DNA from 4 places in the Nocardioides sp. GXQ0305 genome. Region 1 is predicted to be linked to each of the others. Evidence: predicted binding sites of a transcription regulator. Region 1 holds the regulator's gene; each other region holds the start of a gene.

The links. Region 1 encodes LexA, which represses DNA repair genes until DNA is damaged. Its sites were predicted from a motif close to TCGAACANNTGTTCGA; they were not measured.
Region 2: the regulator LexA is predicted to act here: its motif matches at 1,651-1,666, upstream of ACQ1X7_RS02020 (DUF222 domain-containing protein).
Region 3: the regulator LexA is predicted to act here: its motif matches at 1,419-1,434, upstream of ruvC (crossover junction endodeoxyribonuclease RuvC).
Region 4: the regulator LexA is predicted to act here: its motif matches at 1,771-1,786, upstream of ACQ1X7_RS13675 (DUF6504 family protein).

The regions. Positions count from the first base shown of each region.
Region 1 is NZ_JBNYXG010000001.1:598,185-601,386, reverse strand. Features, by position in the region: gene ACQ1X7_RS02930 (LysM peptidoglycan-binding domain-containing protein) at 220-564, opposite strand; gene lexA (transcriptional repressor LexA) at 810-1,523, shown strand; gene ACQ1X7_RS02920 (MXAN_6640 family putative metalloprotease) at 1,682-3,202, shown strand, end outside.
Region 2 is NZ_JBNYXG010000001.1:414,231-417,432, forward strand. Features, by position in the region: gene ACQ1X7_RS02010 (hypothetical protein) at 129-959, opposite strand; gene ACQ1X7_RS02015 (RidA family protein) at 1,106-1,486, opposite strand; gene ACQ1X7_RS02020 (DUF222 domain-containing protein) at 1,680-2,948, shown strand; gene ACQ1X7_RS02025 (formate dehydrogenase subunit delta) at 2,967-3,202, opposite strand, start outside.
Region 3 is NZ_JBNYXG010000006.1:108,405-111,606, reverse strand. Features, by position in the region: gene ACQ1X7_RS15815 (PhoX family protein) at 1-1,248, opposite strand, end outside; gene ruvC (crossover junction endodeoxyribonuclease RuvC) at 1,460-1,984, shown strand; gene ruvA (Holliday junction branch migration protein RuvA) at 1,981-2,577, shown strand; gene ruvB (Holliday junction branch migration DNA helicase RuvB) at 2,585-3,202, shown strand, end outside.
Region 4 is NZ_JBNYXG010000004.1:436,507-439,708, reverse strand. Features, by position in the region: gene ACQ1X7_RS13695 (phytoene desaturase family protein) at 1-31, opposite strand, end outside; gene ACQ1X7_RS13690 (DUF4126 domain-containing protein) at 42-647, opposite strand; gene ACQ1X7_RS13685 (YbaK/EbsC family protein) at 650-1,132, opposite strand; gene ACQ1X7_RS13680 (hypothetical protein) at 1,197-1,682, shown strand; gene ACQ1X7_RS13675 (DUF6504 family protein) at 1,917-2,306, shown strand; gene ACQ1X7_RS13670 (SAV_6107 family HEPN domain-containing protein) at 2,320-2,811, shown strand; gene ACQ1X7_RS13665 (DNA polymerase III subunit alpha) at 2,801-3,202, shown strand, end outside.

The sequences.
Region 1 (3,202 bases):
GTGGACAACCCGTTGTGCCCCGGATCCGGGTCACCAGGTGGCACGGATCCGGGGCACAAAGCCGCGAGGGGTGAGCCAGCGTGTGGCTCACCCCTCGTCTTCCCCGGCCCCTTCGAGACGGTCGCTGCGCGACCTCCTCAGGAACCACCATCGGCAGCCGCTGGGGTCGAGGCAGCGGCGGCCGATGGGAGCTATTCAGTTGTGGTCTCGGGTGGTCGGTCAGGACTCGACCGGCACCCGGAGCTTCTGGCCGGCGTAGACCACGGAGGTGTCGAGCCGGTTGAGGTCCTCGATCTGCTCGACCATCGCGGCGACGTCGCCGTCGGTGGTGACGCGGGCGGCGATGTCGTAGAGCGTGTCGCCGGGCGCGACCTGGACCACGAGCGTGGCCTCGGGGGTGCCCGGCTGCTCGGTCGCGACCGAGCCGCCGCCCCAGAGCACACCCAGGGCCAGCACCAGCAGCAGCGCACCGGCGAGCACCACCAGCCGGCCGCGTCGCGTCAGCCGCACCTGCGGCGAGCGGAGCCGGAGCGTCGGGGTGGGCGAGAGGGTCATCGTGCTCATCGGGACCTCCTGGGGAAGTGGCGGTCAGCCTGGTGGTCTGTGCTGTCGATCGGAGCCTGACGGAGACCACTGACAACCAGTGGATCGAGCAGGTGTTCGATCGAACACGTGTACGACGTTAGAGCACGTGTTCGAATCGAGTCAAGAACCTGTTCGAACGGATTTCTCCGACGCCGACGAGGGAGGCCGACACGCTGTTCGAACAGGTGTTTGAAATCCCGGGGCCGTGGTGGGACCCTGCAGCCATGCCGAAGAAGAAGCTCGCCGAGCTGCCCGACGGTCCCCCGGACGCGACCGGGCTGACGCCGCGCCAGCAGAAGGTGCTCGCGACGATCAAGGACTCCATCGAGAAGCGCGGCTACCCGCCCAGCATGCGCGAGATCGGCGAGGCGGTCGGGCTGACCAGCTCCAGCAGCGTCGCCCACCAGCTCAAGACGCTGGAGGAGAAGGGCTTCCTCAAGCGCGACCCGAAGCGCCCGCGGGCGCTCGAGGTGTTCCTGCCCGAGGTGATGGCGGCCCGGCGCTCGATCGGCGGGGCGGAGGAGACGGCGTACGACGAGACGGGCGTCGGCGACGCGATGCCGGCGGCGTCCTACGTGCCGGTCGTCGGCCGGATCGCGGCCGGAGGTCCGATCCTGGCCGAGGAGCGGGTGGAGGACGTCTTCCCGCTGCCCAAGCAGCTCGTCGGCGACGGCCAGCTGTTCCTGCTCGAGGTCAAGGGCGACTCGATGGTCGACGCGGCGATCTGCGACGGTGACTACGTCGTGATCCGCCAGCAGCCGACGGCCGACAACGGCGAGATCGTGGCCGCGATGATCGACGGCGAGGCCACGGTCAAGACGTTCCAGCGGAAGGCCGGCCAGGTCTGGCTGCTCCCCCACAACGACGCCTACGACCCGATCGACGGCACCCACGCCACGATCCTCGGCAAGGTGACGGCGGTGCTGCGGCGGGTCTGACGCGACGCTGGCACAGGTGGTTTCGAGACGGGCGCAGAGCGCCCTCCTCAACCACCGGCCATCGGCAAACGCCTGCTTCGTGAATCGCCGGACGAGGGTGGGCTAGACGGGTTAGGGTTTGCCGGTCTTCGCCTTCCCGGACAAGGAACTCCCACCTGATGCGTCCCCGCCTGCTCACCGCGCTCGCCGCCGGTGCGCTCACGTTGTCCCTGCTCGGCCCGACCGGCGCCCAGGCCGACGACCCGGACGTCTCAGCCCCGACGCCGCCCGACACGACCACGGCGGAGGAGGCCACCGAGGTCCTCGAGGAGGCCGAGGAGCTCTTCGAGGAGCGCCCTCCTGCTGAGGCCCAGGAGTTGCTGGCCGATGGGGGACTCGACGCCACCATGGTGCTCAACGAGCTCCTGCGGGCACGGCCTGACCTTTCTGCGCAGCAGCGCCGGCGGGCTGACGCTCTGCTGGCTCGACCGACCGACGGCGCCTCCGACCCCTTCGGCGACGGGTACCGCAGGCGAGAGGCGAAGCCCGTGTGCGGCGGAGCGATCTGTGTCCACTACGTGCGCCGAACAGCCGACGCGCCGCCGCGTCGGGATTCCGACGGCGACGGAATCCGCGACGCCGTCGAGCAGACACTTCAGATCACTCGTGCCGTTCACAGCACCTTTGTGAACTCCGGCTACCGGCGACCCGACTCCGATGGTCGGCGCGGCGGGCGCAGGGGCAAGGTCGACGTCTACCTCGCCAATATCGACGAGGACGGCTACTACGGCTATTGCGCGAGCGACCAGCGTCAGGCGCCTAGCGGCACGTCCAATCGATGGGCGTACTGCGTCGTAGACGACGACTACGCAAGGTTTGCGACCCCGGAGATCACGGCGCTGGAGAACCGGAAGGTCACGCTGGCTCACGAGTACTTCCATGCCGTCCAGTACGCCTACGACGCCTTCGAGGACGGTTGGTTCATGGAGGCGACCGCCGCATGGGTTGAGGATGAGATCTACGACTCGGTGGACGACAACCGGCAGTACCTCTTGGCCGGACAGCTGGGTTCACCTCGGGTCGCACTCGACCGGTTCGACACGTTCGGAGGGGATGGCTACGGCCACTACGGGAACTGGATCTGGTTCCGCTACCTGACAGAGCGCTGGCCCCAGGAACTGGGAACGTTGCCCCGGTTCGTCCTAGAAGCCTGGCGCGGTGCGAGCGGCCGCCGCGGGGCCGCGAACCTCTACTCCACCCAAGCCATCAACGCCGCACTCAACGACCGCGAAACGAACTTCACGGAGGCGTTCGGGGACTTCGCCGCCGTCAACCGAGACCCGGCTCTCAACTACGAGGAGGGTGGGGCCTATGAGGCCGACCCCCCCTTCCCGATCCCGGCGGCGCGGATCCGAACGCACCCCATATCCGCGACCTCTGAGCCGGTGGGGGATGCGGTGACCGTGGACCATCTCGCCTCGGGGACGGTGGGGTTCGTGCCCGTCGAGCTCGCGGAACCCGGCTGGACCCTCACGGTCTCTGCCACCCTGCCGCCCGCGACGGCGCAGTCGGTCCGCCTTCTGGTGCATCAGGCCGACGGCACGGTGACGACGGCTGAGCTCCAGCCGACGGGGGAAGAGGTCAGCGCGACCGTACCCTTCTCCACCGACGATGTGAGCGACGTCGAGCTCGTGGTCGTG
Region 2 (3,202 bases), 180 kb from region 1:
TAGGACCTCACGCGCGGTTGAGCTCAAGCTGCGAGCCGTGAGGGAAGTGGAGCAGTGAGGACGCGGAACGGCCCCGGGCCCTGGTGGACTCGGGGCCGCTCGCGCCCGGGTGACCGACGTTCAGACCGTCACTTGACCGCGACGAAGGTGTCGTCGCTCAGCATGCCCGGGGAGACGGCCAGGACGCCGTCCTGCCAGGTGTCCGCCGGGACCTCGAGCAGCTGGTCGCCCGTGACGGAGGCTCCGTTGAAGACGGTCTTGAGGGAGTCGAACTCGTTCTCCGCGATGAACATGGTCGACCCGCTCGTGGAGTCGATCGTGGTGCCGTCGGGGGAGACGAAGTCGACCGTCGCCCACGGGGTCGAGCCCTGCTCGTCGTCACCGTTGTAGGTGGCGGTCATGTTGATCGCGAGCAGCACCGAGCCGGCGGCAGGGGTCTCGCCCATCGAGTCCGCCCTGACCGTCTTGACCGAGTTGATCTTCACGGTCCAGTCGTCGCCGGTGATGCCGGAGCCGAGGGGTGCCGGGTTGTCGCGCGTCGTGCCGAGCTCGGCGTCGGAGCCGGCCTTGTCCTCGGACGCGGCCTCGTTGCCGGAACCCGAGGGAGTCTCGACCCTGGTGCTGGTCGTCTGGTCGATGGCCTCGTCGACGGCGCTGACGAACACCACGTTGATGAGCACGGCGAAGATCACGGCCAGGGCGCCGAGGACGATGCCGGCAATCGCGAGCCCCTTGCCCGCGTTCACCTTGCTGGACTTGGCGAGGCCGACACCGGCCAGGACCACGCCGAGCACGCCGAGGATGATGCCGACGACGTTGAGGAACGGGATCCACGAGGTGAGCAGGCCCAGCAGGCCGAGCACGAAGCCGGCGATCGCGAGACCGTTGCTGCCCTTCGGCGGGACGGGGGCGTAGGTTCCCGTCTGAGGAACGTGGGCAGACTGTTCTGTGTAGGACATGGGTTCTCCATCTAGGTCGTCGAGCGCCCCGAATCGGTCAACGAGCGCCTCTCGCTCGGCGAGACGGGAGAACGTTAGTTTCGGAAACGTCGCGCGCGTGGCGAAACGCGTGAAGCCGCCGCAGGTGACCCCGGGGGGTGCGCAGATCAGCCCAGGTGTGCCGTCATCCGGATGGAGACGAGGAGTCCCGGTATCTCGGCTCCCAGCCTGGCTGCGTAGCGGGCCGGCGGATCAGCCGGGAACCAGCGGGCGTACTCCTCGTTCATGCCCGCGAAGTCGCCCGGATCGGTGAGCAGCACGCCGACCTCGACGACGTCGTCGAGCGTCGCCCCGGCCTCTCGCAGGATCGCCTCGCAGTTCGCCAGCGCCTGGCGGGTCTGGGCCTGGATGGTGTCACCGGCCATCTGGCCGCTGCTCGGGTCCATCCCGGTGGTCCCCGAGACGAAGACCTGGGAGCCGGCCTTGACTCCCTGGCTGAACAGCGGCGAGCTCGGTGCGCTCGATGTCGTGATGGTCTGACGCGGCATCCGGGACCTCCCGGCCGATCGTCCCACGGTCCGAGGGGCCGGGGAAGGTCCTCCTCAGGGGCCATGGTCGGAGGAGGGGGTGTGGGCCCCGACGTCTGACCACGAGTCGTCCACAGGGGCCCTTGGATGCCGGTTCTCCACAGGTGTCAACGGACTCGATGCCTTCGAACATGTGTGCGACTAGGTTCGGGGCATGACGGCAGTCCTGGATCTGCACCCCACGCCCGGCCACCCGGCCGCGGCGGCTGCGGCGGTGCACGAGGCCCTCGACGCTGTCGACGGCGACGTGACCGGGTTGGCGCCGGAGCAGTACGCACGGGTGATCGCCGAGCTCGCGCGGGCCCGGTCGCGGATCCACGCGCTCGAGCTGAAGCTGGTGGCCGCGGCGGATCGGTCGAGGGTGGCCGAGACCGCGGGCTGCGCGTCCACCGGGTCGTGGCTCTCAAGCGTGACCCGGTCAGGCACGGCCGCGGCGTCCCGCTCGACCAAGCTGGCCAAGGAGCTCGACGACAAGCTGCCGGCCACGCAGAGCGGGCTCGCCGAGGGTGAGATCTCCGCCGAGCACGCCGCCGTCATCGCCCACGCGATCGCGAAGCTGCCCCGGGGGCTCGCCGGCGACCAGGTCGCCACGGTCGAGCGGCGCCTGGTCGCACAGGCTCGACGGGTCGACCCGACCCAGCTCCGCAGGCTCGCGTGGCGTGCCCTGGCGGCCGTCGAACCGGACCAGCAGAAGGTGGACGTCCACGAGAACGCCCAGGTCCACGAGGAGGAGCAAGCGGCGCTGGCCCGGGCCAGGCTGACCCTGCACGACAACGGCAACGGCACCATGTCGGGTCACTTCACCGTCCCGACCCTGGCCGGATCGATCCTGAAGAAGGTCGTCGACGCCCTGACCTCGCCCCGCCGCGGCAGACTCGGCGCCACCGAGGCGCAGGCGGGCGACCAGCGGGTCGACCGTGACTGGGCCCACCTCCGCGGGGTCGCGTTCACCCAGATCCTCGAACACCTGCCCACCGACCGGCTCCACGGCAGGGTTGCCGCGACCGTGATCGTCAAGCTCGACCTCGACGTCCTCCGCGGCCAGCTCCGGGCCGCCGGCCTCGATACCGGCGACCTCGTCTCCGCCGCCGAGGCGCGCCGGCTCGCGTGCAGCGCGGGGCTCGTGCCCGCCGTCCTCGGCGGAGCCTCGCAACCCCTCGACCTCGGGCGGAGCAGCCGACTGTTCACCGAGACCCAGCGCGTGGCCGGCGCCCTCCGGCACACCAGCTGCCTTGCCGATGGCTGCCAGACGCCGTACGCCTGGTGCGAGCTCCATCACCGACGACCCTGGAGCCATCACGGCGACACCGACCTCGCCGACATGGTCCCGCTGTGCGGGTTCCACCACCGGAGGATCCACGACCCCGGGCACCTCCACCGACGCCTGCCCGACGGCTCGATCAGGTTCGCCCGACGAACGTAGACCGCGGGCCCCAGGAGCTCAGCCGCCGGTGGCCTTCCGGCGTTCGGCGTCGTCGGTGGCATCCGCCTCCAGGCGCCGCAGCCCGGCGACGAGCAGGGGGTCCGCCTGGTCGGTGTACCCGCCGTCAGGGGCCAGCAGGTCGTGGAGTCGGCGGCGCATGCGAGGGTCCCAGAACTTCTCCAGGTGGGTCCCGATCTGGACCGCGGCGGCCTCGGCCCCGAGATGGGCGAACTGGCGGGCGATGTCGTTGCCCA
Region 3 (3,202 bases), on a different contig from region 1:
GGTGGTCAGCAGCCGCATGTTGCGGCGCCGGGCGCGGGGGCCCTTCCTCGGGTCGTAGGTGCCGGCCGAGACGAACTTGTAGAGGTAGTCGAACCGCTCGTCGTCGCCCATGTAGGCGACGACCTGACCGGACTCCGCGATGGTGACGTTCGCGCCCTCGTGCTTGAACCGGCCCAGCATGGTCTGCTTGCGGGGCGTGGACGCGGGGTCGTAGGGGTCGACCTCGACGACCCACCCGAAGCGGAAGGGCTCGTGCGGCTCCTGGGTGAGGTCGAACCGCGGGTCGACCTCGTCCCACCGGCGCTCGGAGACGCCGTTGACGCCGTAGCGGTCGTACGACGCGACGTAGCGGGCGTCCCGCGCTCCCGAGGCGTGGAAGTACTGGTTGAAGTTCTCCTCGCCCGACAGGATCGTCCCCCACGGTGTGCGACCTCCGGCGCAGTTGTTGAGCGTCCCCTTGACCCGCCTTCCGGTCGGGTCGGCCGCGGTCCGGAGGCGGTCGTCGCCGGCCGCGGGGCCGACGAGCCGGAAGTCCGAGCCGGTGTGGAGGCGACGGTTGAGCCGTGCGTTGCCCGGGCTCTTCGGCACCCACGACCCCGTCGCGGCGCCCCGGCGCAGCTCCACCACCGACATCCCGTGGGAGGCCATGGCGATCCGCTTGACGGTCGCGGCGTCGTACCGGCCGGTCGGGAACATCAGGTTCTCGTCGGTGTACTCGTGGTTGGTCACCAGGACCGCGTGCCCGGAGTTGCCGTCGGGGTGGGGGAGCACCCCGACGTAGTCGTTGTTGTAGCCGAACTGCTGCTCGGCCGCCTCGGGGGTCTGGTTGTCCACGTCGAACGGCGGGGCGCCGGCCGTCATTTGGTCGCCCCAGCTGATCACCACGTCGGCCCGGAAGCCGCTCGGCACCGTCACGTCGTCGAAGTCGTTGGGCTCCACCGGCGTGAACACCCAGGTGCCGGCGGTGGTGCCGGCCACGGCCGCCGCCGCGAGGGGAGCCTGGGACACCAGGCCGGTGACGCCCAGGAGGCCGGCGCCGGCACCGAGCTTCAGGAGCGAGCGGCGGGCCAGGGCGTGCTCGGCGACCTCGCGGAACTCGGGGTTGTCGCTGGTGTTGGGCACCGGCTGGTCGCAGGCGTTGCCACAGCGGAACAGGCAGGTGAGGTGGCTGCGCGAGCCGTGACGTGTGGTCGGCGTCAGCGGGAGCAGCGGGCGCGCGTCGGTCGGGCGGCTGGGGGTGAGGGTCATCGGTCCTCCGGGCGTCGGGACGTGGGTGTACCTGCGGCACTGTCCAGAGGGCAGGGGAGGGGACGGTGAAGCCGACGTGAACGAGGTGGGAACGTGTGGCGGGCAACGGACGACCCGGCGGCGGTCCGCGTGTCGCGCCCGACTCCGCCGTCCCGTCCCCGTAGCGTGAGGCGAACACGTGTTCGGACGACGACGGACGGAGAGGTGACGGATGCGCGTGCTCGGCATCGATCCCGGCCTGACCCGCTGCGGCCTGGGGGTCGTCGAGGGCTCCGTCGGCCGATCGCTGCGGCTGGTCGACGTCAACGTGCTGCGGACCTCCGCCGACCTGCCGGTCGCGGAGCGGCTGGTGACCATCGAGCGGGGCATCGACGCCTGGCTCGACGACTACCGGCCCGACGCCGTGGCCGTGGAGCGGGTGTTCGCCCGGTCCGACTCCAGCACGATCATGGGGACTGCCCAGGCCAGTGGTATCGCCCTGGTCGTCGCCGCGCGGCGCGGCCTGCCCGTGGCCACCCACACCCCCAGCGAGGTCAAGGCCGCGGTATCCGGCAGCGGGCGCGCCGCCAAGGCGCAGGTCGGGGCGATGGTGACCCGGATCCTGCGCCTCGACGCGCCGCCCAGGCCCGCCGACGCCGCTGACGCCCTCGCCCTGGCCATCACCCACATCTGGCGCGGTGGCGCCCAGGCCCGGATCGACGCCGCGCTCCGCGCGGCCGGAAGGAGCACCGCATGATCGCCTTCGTCCGCGGCGAGGTGACCGACGTCGGCCTCAGCTCGGCCGTCGTCGAGGTCGGCGGGGTGGGCCTGGAGGTCATGTGCACCCCCGGCACCCTCGCGACGCTCCGCACGGGCCGCAGCGCGACGTTGCCGACCAGCATGGTGGTGCGCGAGGACTCCCTGACGCTCTTCGGCTTCCTCGACGACGACGAGAAGCAGAGCTTCGAGCTGGTGCAGACCGCGTCCGGCGTGGGGCCCAAGCTCGCCCAGGCGATGCTCGCCGTCCTCTCGCCCGACGACCTCCGTACGGCGGTGGCGGCCGAGGACGTGAAGACCCTCACCCGGGTGCCGGGGATCGGCCAGAAGGGTGCCCAGCGGATCATCCTGGAGCTGCGCGACCGGATCGGCGCCCCCACCGGAGTCCGGCCCACCGGCGCCCCGGCGTCTCAGGCCGACTGGCGCGGCCAGGTCCAGGAGGGCCTGGTGGGCCTCGGCTGGTCGGCCAAGGAGGCCGACAAGGCGGTCGACGCGGTCGCCGACCAGGCCGGACACCAGCCCGACGTCGGTGCGCTGCTCCGGGCGGCCCTCCGTACCCTGAGCAAGGCGTGACCGGCCGATGAGCGACCCCGACGTGCAGCTGTCCGCGGCCGAGGAGGCCCACCTGGAGCGGCTGACCGCCGCCGAGGCCGAGGGTGACGAGCGCGCGGTCGAGGCGGCGCTGCGGCCCCGCACCCTCGACGAGGTCATCGGGCAGGGCCGGGTACGCGCCCAGCTCGGGCTGGTGCTCGAGGCGGCCCGTCGCCGCGAGCGGGCCCCCGACCACGTGCTGCTCTCCGGGCCACCCGGCCTCGGCAAGACGACGCTCGCGATGATCATCGCCTCCGAGATGACCACGCCGCTGCGACTGACCAGCGGCCCGGCGATCACCCATGCCGGCGACCTGGCCGCGATCCTCTCCGGGCTCAACGACGGCGACGTCCTGTTCGTCGACGAGATCCACCGGATGTCGCGGCCGGCCGAGGAGATGCTCTACCTCGCGATGGAGGACTTCCGGGTCGACGTCGTGATCGGCAAGGGCCCCGGCGCCACGGCCATCCCGCTGGAGATCCCGCCGTTCACCCTGGTCGGGGCCACGACCCGCGCCGGCCTGCTGCCCGGACCGCTGCGCGACCGGTTCGGCTTCACCGCCCACCTCGAGTTCTACGAGGCCCACGAGCTCGACGAGATCGTGGGT
Region 4 (3,202 bases), on a different contig from region 1:
CGAGGCCGCCCCCCACCACCACCACGCGCATGGCGAGGAACCTATCCAGCCGGTCCCGGAGCGTCCGCGCCCGTCCGGTCGCGGTGCCGCCAGCGCCGCCACCCCCGGCGCACCAGCCGGGCGACGAGGTAGAGCACGACCAGGCCGCCGGCCAGGAGGACCCCGGCGATGGCGGCCGCCGCCCGCGGGTGCTCGATCGCGAACCAGACCAGCGCCAGCACGGTGACGTCCTCGGCCAGGCTGGCGGCGACGTTGGACACCGGCTCGGGGCTGGTGTTGATCGCCAGCCGGCTCCCGGCCTTGACCAGGTGGGAGGCCAGTGCGGTGCCGCCACCGACGACACCGAGGACCGCCTGCTCGAGGCCGCTGGCGTCGCCGGCCAGCAGCACGCCGACGACCGCACCGACCGTGGGCCGGATCGCCGTGGAGACCGCGTCCCAGGTCGAGTCGAGGTAGGGGATCTTGTCGGCCACGAACTCCATGACGAACAGGAACCCGGCCACCGCCAGCACGTCCCAGCGACCGAGCACGTCGGGGACCTGGTCGAGGTCGCCGAGCCGGTCCGCGGTGCCGAGCACCAGCACGACGAGGTAGGCGTTCACCCCGCTGGCCCACCCGGTGGAGAACGCCAGGGCGAGGGACTCCACGGCTACTCCTGGTCCGCCCCGACGTCGACCGGCGTGGCGCCGGTCAGCTCGACCAGCTCGTCGTACGTCGTGGAGAAGACGGCCGCCGGGTGCCCGGCCGCGGCCCACACGACGGGGTGTCGCTGCAGCCAGGTGTCGATCCAGGTGGGCACCGGCGTGGTGTGGCCGATGGGGGAGACGCCACCGATCACCTGCCCGGTGTGGCGCCGGACGAACTCGGCGTCGGCGCGGCCGAGGCGTCCGGCACCGATCCGGGCGGCGGTCGCCGCCGTGTCGACCCGGTGCGCTCCCGACGTCAGCACCAGCAGGGGGCTACCGTGGTCGTCGAAGATCAGGCTGTTGGCGATCGCGCCCACCTCGCAGCCGAGGGCCTCGGCGGCCAGCGCAGCGGTGTGGACGGACTCCGGCAGGACCACGACCTCACCGGCGCCACCACGCCGTGCGTGCTCCTCGCGGAACCGGGTGATCGCCGCATGCTCGGACATGTTGCGACCCTATCCGGCACGCCCGGCGACGACGGGGCGCCGGGCGGACGGAGGAATGAGGCAGATGGGTCGGCAGCGACCGGGCTCGGTGACCAACGCGATCCGCGTGCAGGCGGTGCTGGTCGGGGTCAGCGCGCTCGGGACGGCGATGGTCGCGGTGCTGCGCGACGACCTGGTGCGGGCCTGGGCCGAGACCCAGGGCGGCCTCGACGCGGTGCGCCAGAGCCAGCTCTCGCCGCCGGCGTTCGTCCCGGTGGCGGTGGTGTCGTTCATCGTCTACGCCCTCCTGGTCTGGGTGATCGCCTCCCTGTTCGGCAAGGGCCACCGGTGGGCGCGCTACGCGCTGGGCGCGACCGCGGTGGCGTTCGTCTTCGTGATGCTGGTCATCTACCGTGCCGACCCGCCGGTCCCGCTGGCCGTGCTGGCCGGGCTCGGGGTGGTCCTCAACGGCGTGCTCCTGTGGCTGCTGGCCAGCCGCGACACCAGCGAGTTCATCCGGGGCGCCCGGCTCGCCGAGGCGCGCGAGCACTCCCCGGACCGGCCCGGCTGACCGACGTCCGGTCGTACCCGCGGCGTCTCCACACCCCGCGCTCCCGGCCTTGACGGCTCCGGGGGAGGGCGGTGTACCGTGGAGGTGTTCGAACACATGTTCGATCACCACGGGTCCGGCGGGGCGACCTCGACCCCCGCGCCGCCGGACCCACCGGGCACCCCGCCGTCGGAGCGGACCCGGGTCGCCGACAACGCGGGTCGAGGGGTCGAACGGGTGCCGGGAGGAGCAGCGGTGAGACGGTACGACGACCCCGTGGAGGTGCGCAGCGGGTGGGTGGAGGGTCCCGCCCACCGGGGCCCCGCCGATCGGATGGAGGGTCCCGAGCAGTTCCTGTGGCGGGGCCGGCTGTGGAAGGTACGGGCGGTGGTGGCCCACTGGGTCGAGACCGGTCCCTGGTGGCAGTCCCCGGGTGTCCGGGCCGTCATCGGCTCCGACGACCCGGCTCCCACCGGCGGTGCGGCCGGGCCGGCCACCGCCGAGCTGCTCGTCGAGCGCGAGCTGTGGCGGATCGAGGCCGGCCGCGGGGCCGACCGCGACGGCAGCTCCGGCGACTGGGGGGTCTTCGACCTCTCCTTCGACTGGACCGAGGGCAGCTGGCAGCTCGTCGGCTGCGTCGACTAGAGGAGGTGGTCCGATGAGCCAGCAGACCCAGCCGGGCGTCCAGCCCCACACCCTGCCCGCGACGACCCACTCCTACCTCAGCCGGGCCGCCGCCTCCCTCGCCGAGGCGGTCACCGCGCCCGACGTCCCCGCCCGTTACGCCGCCGCCCACGTGGCGGCGCTCCGGGCGGCCGCCGCCCTGCTCGCGGCCCGAGCCCGGCCGACCCCGGCCCGCGGCCGGCAGCAGCGCAACGCCTGGGTGCTGCTCGCCGACGTGGCGCCCGAGCTGGAGGAGTGGGCCCGGTTCTTCGCCGCCGGGGCCGCCAAGCGGGCCGCTGCCGAGGCGGGCTCGACCCGTGCCGTCACCGAGCGGGAGGCCGACGACCTGGTCCGCGACGCCGACCGGTTCCTCGCCGTGGTCGAGCAGTCGCTCGGCCTGGTCCCGCACCCACCGATCACCGGCCGTGCCGTCGTCCAGGGGGTCCCCCGCGACGGCGCCTCCGGCTCCCGGGCCGGTGTCGCCTGACCCGTTCGTCCATCTCCACGTCGCCTCCGGCTACTCCCTCCAGTACGGCGCCTCCCACCCGCACACCCTCGTCGAGCGGGCCGCGGAGCAGGAGATGGACACCCTGGCGCTGACCGACCGCGACGGGACCTACGGTGCGGTGAAGTTCGCCCGGGCCTGCCGGTCCGCCGGGATCAGGCCGGTGCTCGGCGTCGACCTCGCCCACCAGCCGGTGGCCGCGACACCGGACCGGCCCGGTGACCGGCCCGGTCCCCGGACGCGGACCCCCGTCCGGGGCGGCAGCTTCCGCGACCGGGCGAGCGACCGGGGCGGGCTGCCCCGGGTGACCCTGCTCGCCCACGCCGGCGGACCGGGCGGCGGCCGCGGCGGCTGGGCCGCGATCTGCCGGATG